Regions from separate parts of the Paenisporosarcina macmurdoensis genome, predicted to be linked through region 3. Evidence: riboswitches for the same ligand, from Rfam matches in the RefSeq annotation. Region 3 holds a riboswitch; each other region holds the start of a gene.

Region 1 (5,020 bases), on a different contig from region 3:
TTTCTTTATCTGAAAGGAATTTACTTAGATCCTTAAATCCATTTTTAAGATGGATTTTCCACCCCCCATTTAAATTGTCAGGGTCACCTGGATTCGTATTTAAATACATACTTAATACTCCGCGTTCACCACTGTGAAAGTCTTTCAGCGCTTGAATTTCTTTGCTTGATAACATGAATTCATTTACCTCCTAAATAGTTCTTTACTTTGTCAGCATGCCCTAGGTTAACTAAGTTTAAAACGATTCGTTTATTTGGCATCTTAGCTATTGTTTATTTGGTACTCTGTTCATATATCCATCCATTAAATATTTAACGAACGTATCGTCTCTTACTAGCCAAGCCGCATAATTTCTTTTCAAGAAATTTTCCCCTTCATCAAAACTTTCAAATTTCGAATCGACTATGGTTTTATTTTTTTCAATTACCCATTCATGATCACTTAAAGAATATAGAAAAAAGATATCTTCCATTTGATTTTTATATAGAGAACCGGATGAAGACCGTTTTAAGTTATAACGGTTTCGCTTTGCGTCTTCTCTTAAGGGATCTAAATGAAACGTTTCGAAAACAAATTGATCATATGCTTCATTTGTAAGAGAGCTGCCCGATGCTTTAGCATGCCCACCCCCACCAAATTTACCAGCTACTTCAGAAACATCCACATGATCGTGAATCGTTCGAAAGCCTAATCGTTTGCCTCCAATATTTAAGATAGCAATATAGTCTAGATGTGGATATTCTTTGCCGAGTTCATTGCCAAGTTCTGAATGATAGGATTCAGCATAAACAATACCTGCTAGATACTTCCCTACTGGAGTTTGAACGAGTTCTCTTCGTTTTCGTCGAATATAGCGTTCGATTTTATTTTCTTCCATATCGAGTATTTTTTCTTCAAATTGATCAAAACTAAAATGTTCATTTGTCTTAAGACGATTCAACATTTTATCTTCAAATTCTTCAATTGAAATTAAATAAAATAATGCATTGAGGCGCTGAGCATGGGCATTTTCATTTTTTTCCCATTCCCATGTATCATATTGTCTAACGAGCTCTACAAATTCGGCAATGGCATCAGTTGGCTCCAATAGTTGCTTTTTAACTAGATAGTCATAAAACATTGACGTAGCTGAAGTTAACTTCCCTTCTTCATCTTCAACTACAACATGTCCCCACTCATAATCATTAAAATGTAACGCAGTTTTATGGTGATCAAGCATCTGGACTTTTCCATCTGATCGATAAAAGAGATTAAGTTTTTTTTCGTTTTCTGCATTAACGGATAAATCCGTAATAAATAAAAAGGTATTCTTATCATCATTTTCCAAGAACCATTCGACTTCGCGGTTTAGACTAGCAATCGAATTGTATCTCACCTTCACCTGTTTACCAAAAGCGAGTTTCGCTAATATACCGCATCCGACACCATCCAAATCATTATGCGTCAACAGTTTATACATATTCTTCACCTCTCATCGTAGTATGGATGTAAAAGATGAAAATTATTGATACAGATTGTACTTTTTACACGTGATAGGAAACATCATTAATGGAAAAAGGAATCAAATTCATCCGTGGTTAGTGATGAAACTTTAGGGAAGAATACTTTTGTGTTTCTATTTTTGAATGGAGGATGAAAAATTATGGCTAAAATCACAGTAGAAAAACCATATGAAGACGTGAAAAATGCTTTAGAAGAAAAAGGACATACAGTGACAATGTTCAATAGCGATGAAAATGTTTCCGGTTATGATTTAGGCGTCGTAAGAGGAATTAACGAAGGACATAGTGATGAATTCACTTTTCCGGTTGTAGCAATGTCAGGAATGTCCATTGACAATGTAGTGGAAGCCGTCGAACACCGATTAAGTCAGTCTTAAACAGAAGGGGTATTTTATACATTTGAACGCAGCAAGCACTTAACTTAAAGAACAAAAAGCTGAGCAATGGCCAACGCCTCCGCTCTGCTTTTTTGTAAAGGTAATTCTATGGATAGGAGGTGTAAACATGGATTCACAACGTGCACAAGAAATCTCTAATTCAAAAAACATGATAAGTGTCTCCTATAAAGGTGACCCTGTTTATATAGAGCATGTCGATCAAAGTAATGGGCATGTAACTATACATCCGCTTGACGATCCAACTAGTAAAAAAAGTGTTGATGTAACAGAATTAATAGAGCATTAATGGAATGACATTCCTACATTAGGGATTGCTTCTCTCCCTATAACCTGCAGAATAATAGTAATTAAATTAAGTTTAAATACATGTTGACAATACTTTCCGATAAATGCTAGTATTTCCCTTATGATTAAAAATAATTAAATTAAGCACTCTTATCAAGAGCTGGCAGAGGGATTTTGGCCCTATGACGCCCAGCAACCGACCGTAATACCGTTGTGAGACGGGGCGCATTATGCGCCAGGAGAAAATCCTGTAAGGCACGGTGCTAATTCCATCAGAAAAGAAATTTTCTGAAAGATAAGAGGCAAAGAATTCTATTTTCTTTAGCCTCTTTCTGTATGGAAAGAGGCTTTTTATATTGTGCAAGAAAGGATGATGATTTCCTGAATTAGTAAAAGTGTTCAAACAGTTTTAATAAATTACTATCCATTCACTTACGGAAAAAGGAGAAATATAATGAAAAAAACACCGAACTTTTTACTCTGTTTATTAATACTAATTGCAACAATCCTAGTTGGTTGTCAACCGAATGCAAGTAACGGTGAGGATAAAGTTAAACCCGTTAATGCATCATCTAAGTCTGCTCATCCACTTGCAAATAAAAAAATCGCATTAATCATGCAGCAAAATCTTGGTACTTTTTCAGCTCAATATATTGAAGGTGTAAAAGAGCAAGTTGCTAGTTTTGGAGGCACTACTACTGTTTTCACTTCTGAAGGTGATTTAGCCAAAATGGCATCAAATATAGATGCCGCTGTCAATCAAGGTTTCGATGGAATATTAATCGATCACGGAACAAAAGAAGCCTTAAACCAAGGTGTTGAAAAAGCTATTGAAAATGAAATTCCTGTGGTAGCTTTTGATGCAGGTGTTGACGTTAAAGGTGTCCCTGTTTTAGAGCAAGGTGACCAAAAGATGGCCGAAATGACATTGAACAAATTGAAGGAAGATTCAAATGGCAAAGCCAATATCGTGAAAATATGGGTTGCTGGATTTGCTCCCATGGAAAGAAGACAAATTGCTTACAAAGAATTTTTAACAGACAACCCTGATATCAAAGAAGTAGCAGCGTTTGGCGCTGCAACTCAAAATACTGCTCTTGATACTCAAGCTCAAATGGAAGCTATTTTAAAACAATATCCTAATGAAGGTGATATTACAGCGGTCTGGGCCGCATGGGATGAGTTTGCTAAAGGTGCCGTCCGAGCAATCGAACAAGCTGGACGCACTGATATTAAGGTATATAGCATAGATATGAGTGATGAAGATTTACAAATGATGCAAAAGGAAAAGAGTCCTTGGGTAGCATCTGCAGCTGTTGACCCTACTGACATTGGGCGAATCCAAGTTCGTTATTTATATCAAAAAATCAATGGCGAAAGCCCTTCAGATCAAGTCGTTCTTGAACCAGTTTTTGTAGATACTGAGAAACTGCCTAATACCAATGTAACTACTAATGAACTCCATGAATATATCAAAGGCTGGGGTGCAAGTGACCAAGGCTATACTGACGCGTTAAAAGAATTAGAAAATCAATAAGTTGGAATTGAAGCTGAAGCTTGTCCCGTTCAATTGGGCTGGCTTCTTCTTAATAAAGGAGAATTATTATGACGGATACTTTACTTTCAATGAATGAAATACAAAAGAAGTTCGGAAAAATAGTTGCCTTAAACCAAGCGAGTTTTCAACTTAATAAAGGAGAAATTCACGCTCTCCTTGGTGCAAATGGTGCTGGGAAAAGCACATTAATAAAAATACTATCCGGCGTATATGAACAAGATGGTGGCCAAATTTTATTGGAAGGTAAAAGCATTCGCATTCCTACTCCCAAAATCGCAAAAAAACATGGGATTTTTTGTGTATATCAAGAAGTCGATACCGCTATTATCCCTGAGTTATCTGTCGCTGAAAATATAATGCTAGATACATTTGTAACTGATAGCAAAATTTTTGTATCAAAAAGCAAACTTAATCAACAAGCACAGGAAGTCTTAAAGCAAATACAATCGGAATATATATCTGTTCAACAACCTGCTTTTCATCTTTCTTTAGCAGAAAAACAATTGATATTGATTGCCCGTGCACTTGTCCATTTAGCTAAAATCATTATCTTCGATGAACCCACTGCACCTTTGTCGGTCCATGAATCTGAACGACTATATTCCGTTGTTCGAAAATTAAAGAACAAAGGTGTCGGCTGTGTCTTCATTACTCACCGATTACCTGAAGTTTTTGAAATCTGTGATCGAGTAACTGTTATGCGTGAAGGAACTACAGTTCAAACCTTCAATACTTCGCAAACGACACAGAATGAAATCGTTGAATCTATGCTCGGTGTTTCGTTCAATAAAGAACTTAATAATCACAAGATACATATTGGAACATCATTACTAGAAGTTAAAAATCTATCTGATAGTCAAAAACTGAAAAATATTTCATTGTCAGTTTCCAAAGGGGAAATTGTTGGCATCGTAGGTTTAGTAGGTGCAGGAAAAACAGAACTTGCTAATACTTTATTTGGTTTTAGTCCGAAGAGAAAAGGCAGCATCCACTTAGCTGGAAAAGAGGTTCACGCAAAACATCCGAGCGACGCCATAAAGGCTGGAATGGCACTTATTCCTGAGGAACGCAGAAAACAAGGATTGTTTGTTTATGAATCATTGAAAACAAATGCTACCTTCCCTAATTTGAGGAAATTCACACGTAATATATTCATGAATAAAACTGCAGAAAAAGAGTTTGCTGAATCAATCGTCGAAAGATTACGCATCAAAACTAACAGTGTAGAATCACCTCTTGTTCATTTAAGTGGGGGAAATCAACAGAAAGTAGTTATT
Region 2 (5,020 bases), on a different contig from region 3:
CATATCTCGAATTGTAATAGTTGGGAAGGACGCGCGATATGATTCACCGGTTGTGGGGTTAATCGTTGATGGACCAGTTGAACCTGAACAACCACCCAGAACATTCCACGTAATTACTTGAAATACATTTGTATCAATTATTTTCCCTGCTCCAATTAACCCGCTCCACCATCCGGGTTTTTCCGGAGTTCCGGTTGCATATTGATTTCCAGTTAAAGCATGGCAAATTAGAATTACAGGTGCATCTGATGGACCAAACGATTCATATGAAAGTTCGACTTGTTCGAGCAGTTCTCCTGACTCTGTTTGGAAGTTTCCTATTCCTACACTTCCTATTACCACTAAAACTCACCTCCAAGTTAAATCGGTACGACGATTGCTTTTTCTATCGCTTGCTCTAAATCCGCTACTAAGTCCTCTACCGACTCTAATCCTACTGAAAGTCGAATCAATTCTTCAGTGACACCTGATTTCCTTAATTCTTCTCCGCTTAACTGTTGATGTGTAGTAGAAGCTGGATGAATAATAAGCGACTTAGCATCACCTACATTAGCAACATGAGACCAAATTTGAACGCTATCGATAATTTTCCGACCAGCATCTCGACCTCCTTTGATCCCAAAATTCACAATTGAACCGTATCCATTCTTTAAGTATTTATTAGCCAGTTGATGTGATGGATGTGATTCAAATCCATTAAAATTAACCCACTCCACTGCAGGATGACTCTCTAGATATGCAGCCACCGCTGCAGCATTTTCATTGTGTTTAGGGACACGTAAATGCAATGTTTCAAGACCTTGCAAAAAAGCAAATGCGTTCTCTGGGCTTAGACACGGACCAAAGTCACGCAGTAATTGAACACGAAGTTTGATGGCGAACGCGACTTGAGGAACGTCAATTGCATATCGCAATCCATGATAACTTGGATCTGGCTCCGTAAACCCTGGAAACTTTTCGCTATTCCAGTCAAACGTTCCTGCATCCACTACTACTCCTCCGATAGATGTGCCATGTCCACCAATCCACTTTGTGGCGGAATGGACGACTACATCTGCACCGAATTCAATAGGATTACATCCGTATGGAGTCGCGAATGTATTATCAATAATCAAAGGTATTCCGTTGTCATGTGCAATGCTAGAAACTGCCTCAACATCTAATACATGAAGGCTTGGGTTTCCAATAATTTCACCAAATATTGCTTTGGTTCTTTCAGTAATGGCATCACGGAAATTCTCAGGATTTGTTGAGTCAACAAATTTCACTGTAATTCCATACCTTGGGAGTGTGTTTGCAAATAAATTATATGTCCCACCGTACAAATTACTCGCCGCAACGATTTCATCACCTGTTCCAGCAACATTTAGAATAGAAAATGCAATGGCTGCCATCCCACTCGAAAGTGCTACTGCGGCAGTACCCCCTTCAAGTAAAGCAATTCGTTGTTCAAATACATCCACTGTCGGATTGCCTATTCGAGAATAAATATTTCCTGCCTCTTGCAAAGCAAATAAATTTTGAGCATGTTCAGTATCTCTGAACACAAAAGAAGTTGTTTTGTAAATGGGTACTGCTCGAGAACCTGTTACTGGATCTGGCTGCTGTCCCCCGTGTAAAAGTAGCGTTTCTGGTTGAAGATTTGTCATTGTTTTTTCCTCCTGATTTGTGGTTTAGATGGAAGAGTGGAGGAGAAAGAGGAGTTTTGGAATACAAAAAGCCCCTTCTTCACTTAAGAAGAGGGGGCTCGCAAATGCGTATACCTCCTCTTATCTTTCAGATCCACATGAAGAAATCTGTAGGAATTAGCACCTTTGCAAGTTCTTCACTTGCCGGTTGCTGGGCATCGTAGGGCCTAGTCCCTCCGCCACTCTTGATAAGAGTATTTGATTCAATTTTCCATCTTGAGAAACAGTATATGTTCCACAGGAAGAAAAAGTCAAGAATTAATTATTTATTTTTTTCGAAACTTCAGACTATATTCAAACGTTTAATGATTGAGCAGATATAAGGAGTTGAGATTATGAATCTTGCTTTACTTGCGCTACTGATTATCCTAGCAGGCTATTTTATTGGCAGTTTACATGGCTCCTATATCGCACAATGGGTATCGGGTGTGAAGGTAAAAGAGCAAGGAGTAAAAAATTCTGGAGCGTCTAATGCAACGATTGTCTTAGGTTTGAAATTCGGGGCTTTAGTAGCTCTACTTGATATTGGTAAAGGACTCATCGCTGTCCTATTTTTAGCCCGGATATTACATAAGCACAGTCTCTTTACTGATGACACCCCTACTCTGCTTTTATTAATGGGAGCAGCTGTCATCATCGGACATAATTTTCCTTTGTGGATGAATTTTGATGGCGGCAAAGGAACGGCATCCCTTATTGGAATAATGTTTGCTGTCGATTGGAGAATGGGTTGTGTCGGATTGGCATTGCTAATCTTACTATCTCTCTTAACTGACTATTTACCATTAGGCGTTCTTTTTTTATACTTAACATTTTTAGTGTATGTATTTTGGTTTACAGAAGGACTTTGGCCAGCCATCATCTCACTAACTCTTTTCACTTTAGCTATTTGGAAACATAGAGAAAATATCTTGCGAATAAGGATTGGAACTGAACCTAAAGTTTCTACTGTTTTGAAAAAGAAAAAAGCGATGTCCTCATGAAATTTATGAGAAGATCGCTTTTACTACTTTGCTAAGTTGAAGAATGCAGTTGATATTGAAGAACCACGCAAGAGCGTGGAGTAATAAAATTCAAGAAACGAAACTTTGACCGTTATTAAGGATGACAGGTTTCCAGTTCGCTTCGGACGCTAAACCTGCTGCACAATAAATCTAGAGACTAAAAGGGATGGGCTTGTGACCTGTAAGCACATAATTATTCGGGTTTGGTTTACTACAGAATAGAGGGTTTCTTGACATAGATGTTCGGCCAAAGATACTATTTTGGCCTCTTCTTGCTGCTTTTATTTTCAAGATAAATTGGCATGAGTTAAGTTAAATTAAATTTAATAAGTATCATCATAATATACTGAACCCTTGTGGCAAAATAAAAAACAAACAATAGAGTATTTATGCACCTTCAAGAAGAAAAAGCATAGAGAACGAGAGCCACAAGTATGTGGTTTTCAAACTTGTTGGGGCTGCCTAATAAGTCCCTAATATAAAATAAGTGGAGAAAATTGATTCTTTTTTCTGCACCTACTTTAGAACATTGTAAAAAGTTATAATTGTCTGTTTTGCACATGAACTTATGGTTTATTGGAGTGAAAGGCGGCAAAAAAGACTGCTCCTGCGGTTACTCGTCGCAAAGATATTGGACGAATGACAGTTCGTCCAATATCTTTCCAGCGGGAATAGCATGAGCGGAAGACCCCGCAGACGAGCTTGCTCGTCGAGGAGGCTGAGGACATGCCCGCGGAAAGCGTCCGCCTGCAACGAAAATCAACTTCTACTAAATATAAATATGGAACACCAATATTTATATTTTATGACTTTTAGGACAACCCCTAACGCAAATGTACAATTTACAACAGTAAATACAAAGCCTATTATTTAGTTTCGCGGTGCAATGTCATTTTCTTTAATCGTTTTGAATACTTTTGCATCTCAATACGTTCTGGATTGTTACGTTTATTTTTAGTTGAAATATAGTTTTTGTCGCCTGTCTCTGTGCAAGCTAACGTGATATTTACTCTCATAATGATATCCTCCAATTTATTAAATAGTAATGATTACGTTTTATAATATACCATACTATTTCTTTTACCGCCAATTGCAATTATCTTTATTCCTAGATGATTCCAATAATGATAAACTAATAATAGATTTATTGAAATTAAGGGAGTGGAATGGGATGCAAGAAATATTAATTGAACGCCTTGTTCGCTATGCGAAAATAGACACACAATCTGATGCAAACAGTTCGACATGTCCATCAACACCTGGACAATGGGATTTACTGCATGAACTTGAAAAAGAATTAGCATCTATCGGTATGGAAGAAATTTCACTTGATGAAAGTGGTTACTTATTTGCCACATTGCCTTCCAATACAGATCATGAAATGCCAACCATTGGCTTCTTAGCTCATGTTGATACAGCAACGGATTATACAGGGAAAAATGTGAATCCTCAACGAATCGACTGCTACGAAGGTGGCGACATCACATTAAATGAAACAACATTTATGTCTCCTAGCGATTTTCCAGAGCTAAACAATTATATTGGCCATACATTAATTACAACAGATGGTACGACATTATTAGGAGCTGACAATAAAGCAGGTATTGCTGAAATTGTCACGGCTATGGAATTTCTAATTAAAAACCCAGACATTAAACACGGGAAGCTTCGAATTGCTTTTACTCCTGACGAAGAAATTGGTCGTGGTCCTCATAAATTTGATGTCGAGAAATTTGATGCGAAATATGCCTACACAATGGATGGTGGTCCTCTAGGGGAACTACAATTTGAAAGTTTTAATGCAGCAGCGGCTAAAGTTATCACGCATGGAACTAGCGTACATCCAGGTTCTGCAAAAAACAAAATGGTCAATGCTTTAACAATCGCCATGAAGTTCCAGTCTCAAATGCCAGCACAAGAAGTTCCTGAAAAGACTGAAGGCTATGAAGGATTTATTCATTTAATGAATTTTAGCGGCCATGTGGAAGAAGCACAGTTATCATATATCATTCGCGACTTTGATAAAGAAAAATTTGAAGTAAAAAAAGCATTATTTGAAAAAGCTGCTGCTGAAGTGAAATCAGAGTTTGGTCCAAATGCTATTACAGTTGAACTAAATGATCAATATTACAATATGGGTGAGAAAATAGAGCCCGTTAAAGAAATTGTTGATATTGCTCATCAAGCTATGACAAATCTATTAATTACACCTTTAGTCCTTCCAATCCGAGGAGGAACAGATGGATCTCAATTGTCTTATATGGGATTACCGACTCCAAACATCTTTACAGGTGGAGAAAACTATCACGGAAAATATGAATATATTTC
Region 3 (5,020 bases):
AATGGAACAACGAAACCTAAGAAGTTACCGAATAATCCATTGAATGTAGCCATTACTCGAACAACCGCTTCGGGTGCAAACGATCCAACTAAAACACCTAGTGCAATTGCAAGTGCGATTCGTGCTAATAAACCAATTTTAATTTTCTTCATGTTGTCCTCCTTGAATGTACAAGTGTTCTCTCCGAAAAGATGAGATTACTTTAACACACCCACTTACTAAAGTGAAGATGTCCATTAAAAGGCGGAATACTCGGTTTTTTCTGCATAATAAAAAGACGTCGGAATCCGACGTCTTTTTATTTTTATCCTATTATTTAACCGGAACGACCGAGCCGCCCCATTCTTCTAAAATGAAATCTTGAATTTCTTCAGATTTCAATATTTCCACCAATGCTTTAATTTCTTTATTGCCTTCATTGCCTGCTTGAACAGCAATAATGTTTACATATGGAGAATCCGATTTTTCAATTGCGATTGAATCTTCTAACGGGTTCAACCCTGCATCGATTGCATAGTTTGAGTTAATTAAAACCGCATCGCCTTCTTCGTTTTCATACAATTGAACAAGAAGTGCCGCTTCATACTCTGCATCGAATTCCAAGTTTTTTGGATTTTCCACGATATCTTTGACTTCTGCAGTTGTTTTATCCACACCGTCAGCTAATTTTATTAATCCTTCTGCTTCTAACATTGAAAGAACTCGACCATGATCAGCAACAGAATTACTAATTAAGATGGTTGCACCTTCTGGAAGTTCTTCTAACGATTTATATTTTTTAGAGTAAACACCGATAGGTTCAATATGAATTTCGCCTGCATTGACAAAATCATAGCCATTATCTGCGATTTGTGATTCTAAATAAGGAATATGTTGAAAGTAGTTCGCATCCAAATCACCAGATTCTAAATCTTTATTCGGTAAAATATAGTCTTGATAAGTTTCGATTTCAAGGTTAATCCCTTGTTCTTCAAGCAATGGTTTCACTTTTTCTAGGATTTCAGCGTGTGGAGTGTTTGAAGCTCCCACTACTAATTCCTTGCTGTCTCCAGAAGATTCGCTATCTCCACCACATGCTGCTAGTGTGATTGCACTTACTGATAATAATATTCCTGCTACAAATTTCTTCATGATTGTCTCTCCCTTTTCCTGATATATGTGATCGAGTAGGACTCGAAGGCACCAATTATCGTTTATCTGCTTTTGATGTGAATGTATCGCCGATCCATTGGATCATAAAGACAATAATTAAGATCAGAATTGTCGATACGATCGTGACATCTTCACGACTACGTTGGAATCCATCTAAGAATGCCAAGTTTCCTAATCCGCCTGCTCCAATAATACCTGCCATTGCTGTATAGCCAACAAGGGCAACGGCTGTAACTGTAAGTCCTGAAAGTAATGCTGGAAGTGACTCAGGTAATAAAACTTTCCAAATAATTGTGGACGTCTTAGCACCCATTGAGCGAGCTGCTTCGATTACCCCTTTATCAATTTCACGTAAAGCAATTAACACCATACGTGCATAAAAAGGTGCAGCACCAATGATAAGTGCTGGTAATGCTGCATTTGCACCACGAATGGTATCAAGTAAAAACTTAGTAAACGGGATTAACAAAATGATTAAGATGATAAACGGGATGGATCTGAAGATGTTAACAAATGCACCAGTTAACCAATACACTATTTTATTTGCCCATAATTGATGTGGGCTAGTCAGGAATAGCAAAATACCTAGTGCAAGTCCAATGACAAATGTGAAACCAGTGGCCATTGCAGACATATATAGTGTTTCCAGTGAAGCTTCCCACATTTTTTCCCAATCAACATTAGGTAGAAGGTTTTCAATCATGTGAGATCACCTCCGTATGAACATCTTGTCCGTGTAAATAATCTATTGCTTCATCAATCGCTAAGGTAGCTCCATCAATTTGCAGATACAATGTTCCGTATGCGCCATTTTGAGTTTGGGTAATATTTCCTTGCACGATATTCACTTCAACTTGGTATTTTTTAATTAACCTCGAAAGGATAGGTTGTTCTGTTCGATCCCCAACAAACACGAGTTTCACGAGCTTGCCTGAAGGATATTGCTCAATAAGATGAGCGATTGTTTGACTAGCTTCTTCTGGACCATTAACTTGTTCTACAAAGCGTTTTGTAATGTCCTGTTGAGGTGTTTGGAAGATTTCGAGTACTGAACCCATCTCAACTACTTTCCCCGCTTCCATAACAGCAACGCGATGACAGATTTTACGAATAACATGCATTTCATGTGTTATGAGTGCAATCGTTAACCCTAAGCGTTTGTTAATATCCACGAGCAACTCTAGTATTTGATCCGTTGTTTCTGGGTCGAGCGCTGATGTAGCTTCGTCACAAAGTAATACTTCGGGGTTATTTGCAAGCGCACGCGCAATTCCAACACGTTGTTTTTGCCCACCTGATAATTGAGAGGGATACGCTTTCTCTTTCCCAGTTAATCCAACTAGTTCGATTAACTCTTTTACTCGTTCCTTGCGTTTCGTTTTGCTTATTCCTGCAATTTCAAGCGGGAATGAAATATTGTCTTCAACTGTTCGAGACCACAGTAAGTTAAAGTGTTGAAAAATCATGCTAACTTTTTGTCTAGCACTTCGAAGCGCTTGGCCCGAGCTTGATGATATTTCTTGACCGTTAACTGTGACACTTCCGGAAGTTGGTTTTTCTAGTCCGTTTAACAATCGGATTAATGTGCTTTTACCAGCACCACTATAGCCAATAATGCCGAAAATCTCGCCTTGTTCAACTGTCAATGTAACGTCATCTACTGCAATAAGTTGACCATTACTTGTTTTGAATGTTTTTGATAAGTTTTGTAATTGAATCATTCCTCTAGTTCACCTCTGAATTTAAAAAGTCCCTTCCGCAGAAAAGCAGAAGGGACTAATTGCATAGTAATATACGTTAGACCGTTCTCTCATCTTTCAAAGCAAAGTACTTTGAGTGATTTGGCACCATTTCACAAATTGTGTCGGTTGCCGGGCTTCATAGGGCACTTCCCTCAGCCTCTCTTTATAAGAGTTTACGATATTAAGTTTTTGGTTACGAGTGATAATGTAACACGTTCAAAAGTGAACGTCAAATATTTTTTCTCAAACGATCGTATAGATAAGGAACAGATTGGAACGCGTATATTTTTTCGCGGACTTGACCATTCTCAGCAATTAATAAACAAGGTACACTTTCAATTTGCTGGTCTACTGCTATATTTTCTACATAATTCAAATTAGCTTGGCCAATTTTCACACTTGGTAATAGTTCTTCTACCACTTCCATCATTTTAGATGCTACTTGGCAAGTTCCACACATAGGCGCGTATAAATAATAGGCTGCAATATTGGCGCTTTGAGAATTAGATTCCCACTCAGCAGTTGTCCATTCTTTCATCGTCTTCATCCTTTTATGCTATAAATTCCGATTTCACATCAATATTCGCTCCGAGTAAAATGGTCGCTAAGACTTTCATAGGGGTTGTCGCGACTTCACGGTATGTTACATCCGTATATAAATGAAGCGCTTCAGGAAATTCACGTTTAATGAGCGCACGTAATTTCTCCCCTGATTCATCAGCATCTACAAATATATACATTTCCCCTTGCTCGTAAGGAACCAGTAACTCTTCTAAACGCGAGACACTGACTGTTCCGTTCGTGCAAATAATTTCAATAGGCTCTGCGAGAAGTTGTAGTATTCGTTGTTTATCTGAACGACCTTCAACAACTATGACTTTATCTGAAAGCATGGAATCCCTCCAAACTAGACTCATTTATGCGCTAGATATGCAAAAAACGCCGAACAAATGTCGGCGTTTCACAAACAATTTTACTCTTGAGTCATTTTTTCGTATTGCTCAGCCGTCATCAATGAGTCAATTTCAGTAACATCCGTTGGTTCGATAACGACCATCCATGCATTTTCGTATGGAGATTCATTAACAAATTCAGGGCTGTCTTCTAAGCCACTGTTTACTTCAACCACTTTACCACTGATCGGTGCATAAAGTTCAGAAACAGTTTTAACAGATTCAACACTGCCAAAAGGCTCGTTTGTTTTAATATCGTCTCCTACTTGAGGAAGTTCAACGAATACAATATCACCAAGCTCAGATTGAGCGAAGTGAGTAATACCAATGCGTGCTTTGCCATCTTCAACTTTAACCCATTCGTGTTCTTCAGAGTAGCGTAAATCTTTTGGTGTGCTCATTAATACCCCTCCAAATATGTAATATAATCATCTTCAGTTTGACATAATCTTTCCCTAAAAACAAGAACAGTTAATTAGCGTTTCCAATTCTCAATAAAATCCGATTCTTTAAAGCCGACCGTTACTTTCAAGCCATCTGTAACAAGGGGTCTTTTAATTAACATTCCGTCTGAAGACAGCAATTTAAATTGCTCATCGTCTGACATGGTTGGTAGTTTATCTTTCAAGCCAAGCTCACGGTATTTCATGCCACTCGTATTGTAAAATTTCTTAAGGGGCAGACCACTTGTCTCTACAATTTTTTTCAATTCTTCGATTGTAGGCGGTGTTTCTACGATATGTACATCATGATACGATAACCCTTCAGCATCTAACCATGCTTTTGCTTTTCTACATGTACCACATTTAGGATATCCATAATACGTTATTGCCATTCTTCTTCATCCTCCTCAGTTAAATCTATTTTATCAAAAAAAAATCCAAACGCCTCTTGAGAAGCGTTCGGATTTCCTAATTAAACGATATATTTTTCAGCATCGATTATTTTTACAGACGCTTCACGTTTTTTAGCAATCACGTTGTAAGGCGTTGAACGTGTTAATTTACGAAGTGCAGAAAGCATCATACGTAAGTTGTCACCTTCAACCGCAGCAATCAATGTTTCTTTCGCATCTTTTTCTATACTTGCAAATGCTTCTTGACAGAAGATTTGTGTATATAAAAGTTTTTGGTTTGCTTTTTCAACACCAACACGTTGGATTGCTTTTTCTGT

What was found. Region 3 has a riboswitch for S-adenosylmethionine ahead of ACFPYN_RS08535 (methionine ABC transporter ATP-binding protein). Riboswitches for the same ligand answer to the same signal wherever they lie in the genome.
Region 1: it holds a riboswitch for S-adenosylmethionine, as region 3 does, so the genes downstream of both, ACFPYN_RS12395 (sugar ABC transporter substrate-binding protein) here and ACFPYN_RS08535 (methionine ABC transporter ATP-binding protein) in region 3, are expected to answer to the same signal.
Region 2: it holds a riboswitch for S-adenosylmethionine, as region 3 does, so the genes downstream of both, ACFPYN_RS16410 (O-acetylhomoserine aminocarboxypropyltransferase/cysteine synthase family protein) here and ACFPYN_RS08535 (methionine ABC transporter ATP-binding protein) in region 3, are expected to answer to the same signal.

The regions. Positions count from the first base shown of each region.
Region 1 is NZ_JBHSRI010000018.1:520,479-525,498, forward strand. Features, by position in the region: gene ACFPYN_RS12375 (VLRF1 family aeRF1-type release factor) at 1-175, opposite strand, end outside; gene ACFPYN_RS12380 (DHH family phosphoesterase) at 266-1,459, opposite strand; gene ACFPYN_RS12385 (YkuS family protein) at 1,643-1,879, shown strand; gene ACFPYN_RS12390 (H-type small acid-soluble spore protein) at 2,007-2,186, shown strand; SAM riboswitch class I at 2,333-2,487, shown strand; gene ACFPYN_RS12395 (sugar ABC transporter substrate-binding protein) at 2,640-3,722, shown strand; gene ACFPYN_RS12400 (sugar ABC transporter ATP-binding protein) at 3,791-5,020, shown strand, end outside.
Region 2 is NZ_JBHSRI010000025.1:550,527-555,546, reverse strand. Features, by position in the region: gene metX (homoserine O-acetyltransferase MetX) at 1-342, opposite strand, end outside; gene ACFPYN_RS16410 (O-acetylhomoserine aminocarboxypropyltransferase/cysteine synthase family protein) at 360-1,649, opposite strand; SAM riboswitch class I at 1,767-1,883, opposite strand; gene ACFPYN_RS16405 (glycerol-3-phosphate acyltransferase) at 2,024-2,671, shown strand; gene rpmG (50S ribosomal protein L33) at 3,559-3,708, opposite strand; gene pepT (peptidase T) at 3,864-5,020, shown strand, end outside.
Region 3 is NZ_JBHSRI010000009.1:184,124-189,143, reverse strand. Features, by position in the region: gene ACFPYN_RS08550 (dicarboxylate/amino acid:cation symporter) at 1-152, opposite strand, end outside; gene ACFPYN_RS08545 (MetQ/NlpA family ABC transporter substrate-binding protein) at 313-1,131, opposite strand; gene ACFPYN_RS08540 (methionine ABC transporter permease) at 1,187-1,855, opposite strand; gene ACFPYN_RS08535 (methionine ABC transporter ATP-binding protein) at 1,848-2,873, opposite strand; SAM riboswitch class I at 2,960-3,066, opposite strand; gene ACFPYN_RS08530 (thioredoxin family protein) at 3,124-3,432, opposite strand; gene ACFPYN_RS08525 (toprim domain-containing protein) at 3,446-3,787, opposite strand; gene gcvH (glycine cleavage system protein GcvH) at 3,868-4,248, opposite strand; gene ACFPYN_RS08515 (arsenate reductase family protein) at 4,323-4,682, opposite strand; gene ACFPYN_RS08510 (acyl-CoA dehydrogenase family protein) at 4,763-5,020, opposite strand, start outside.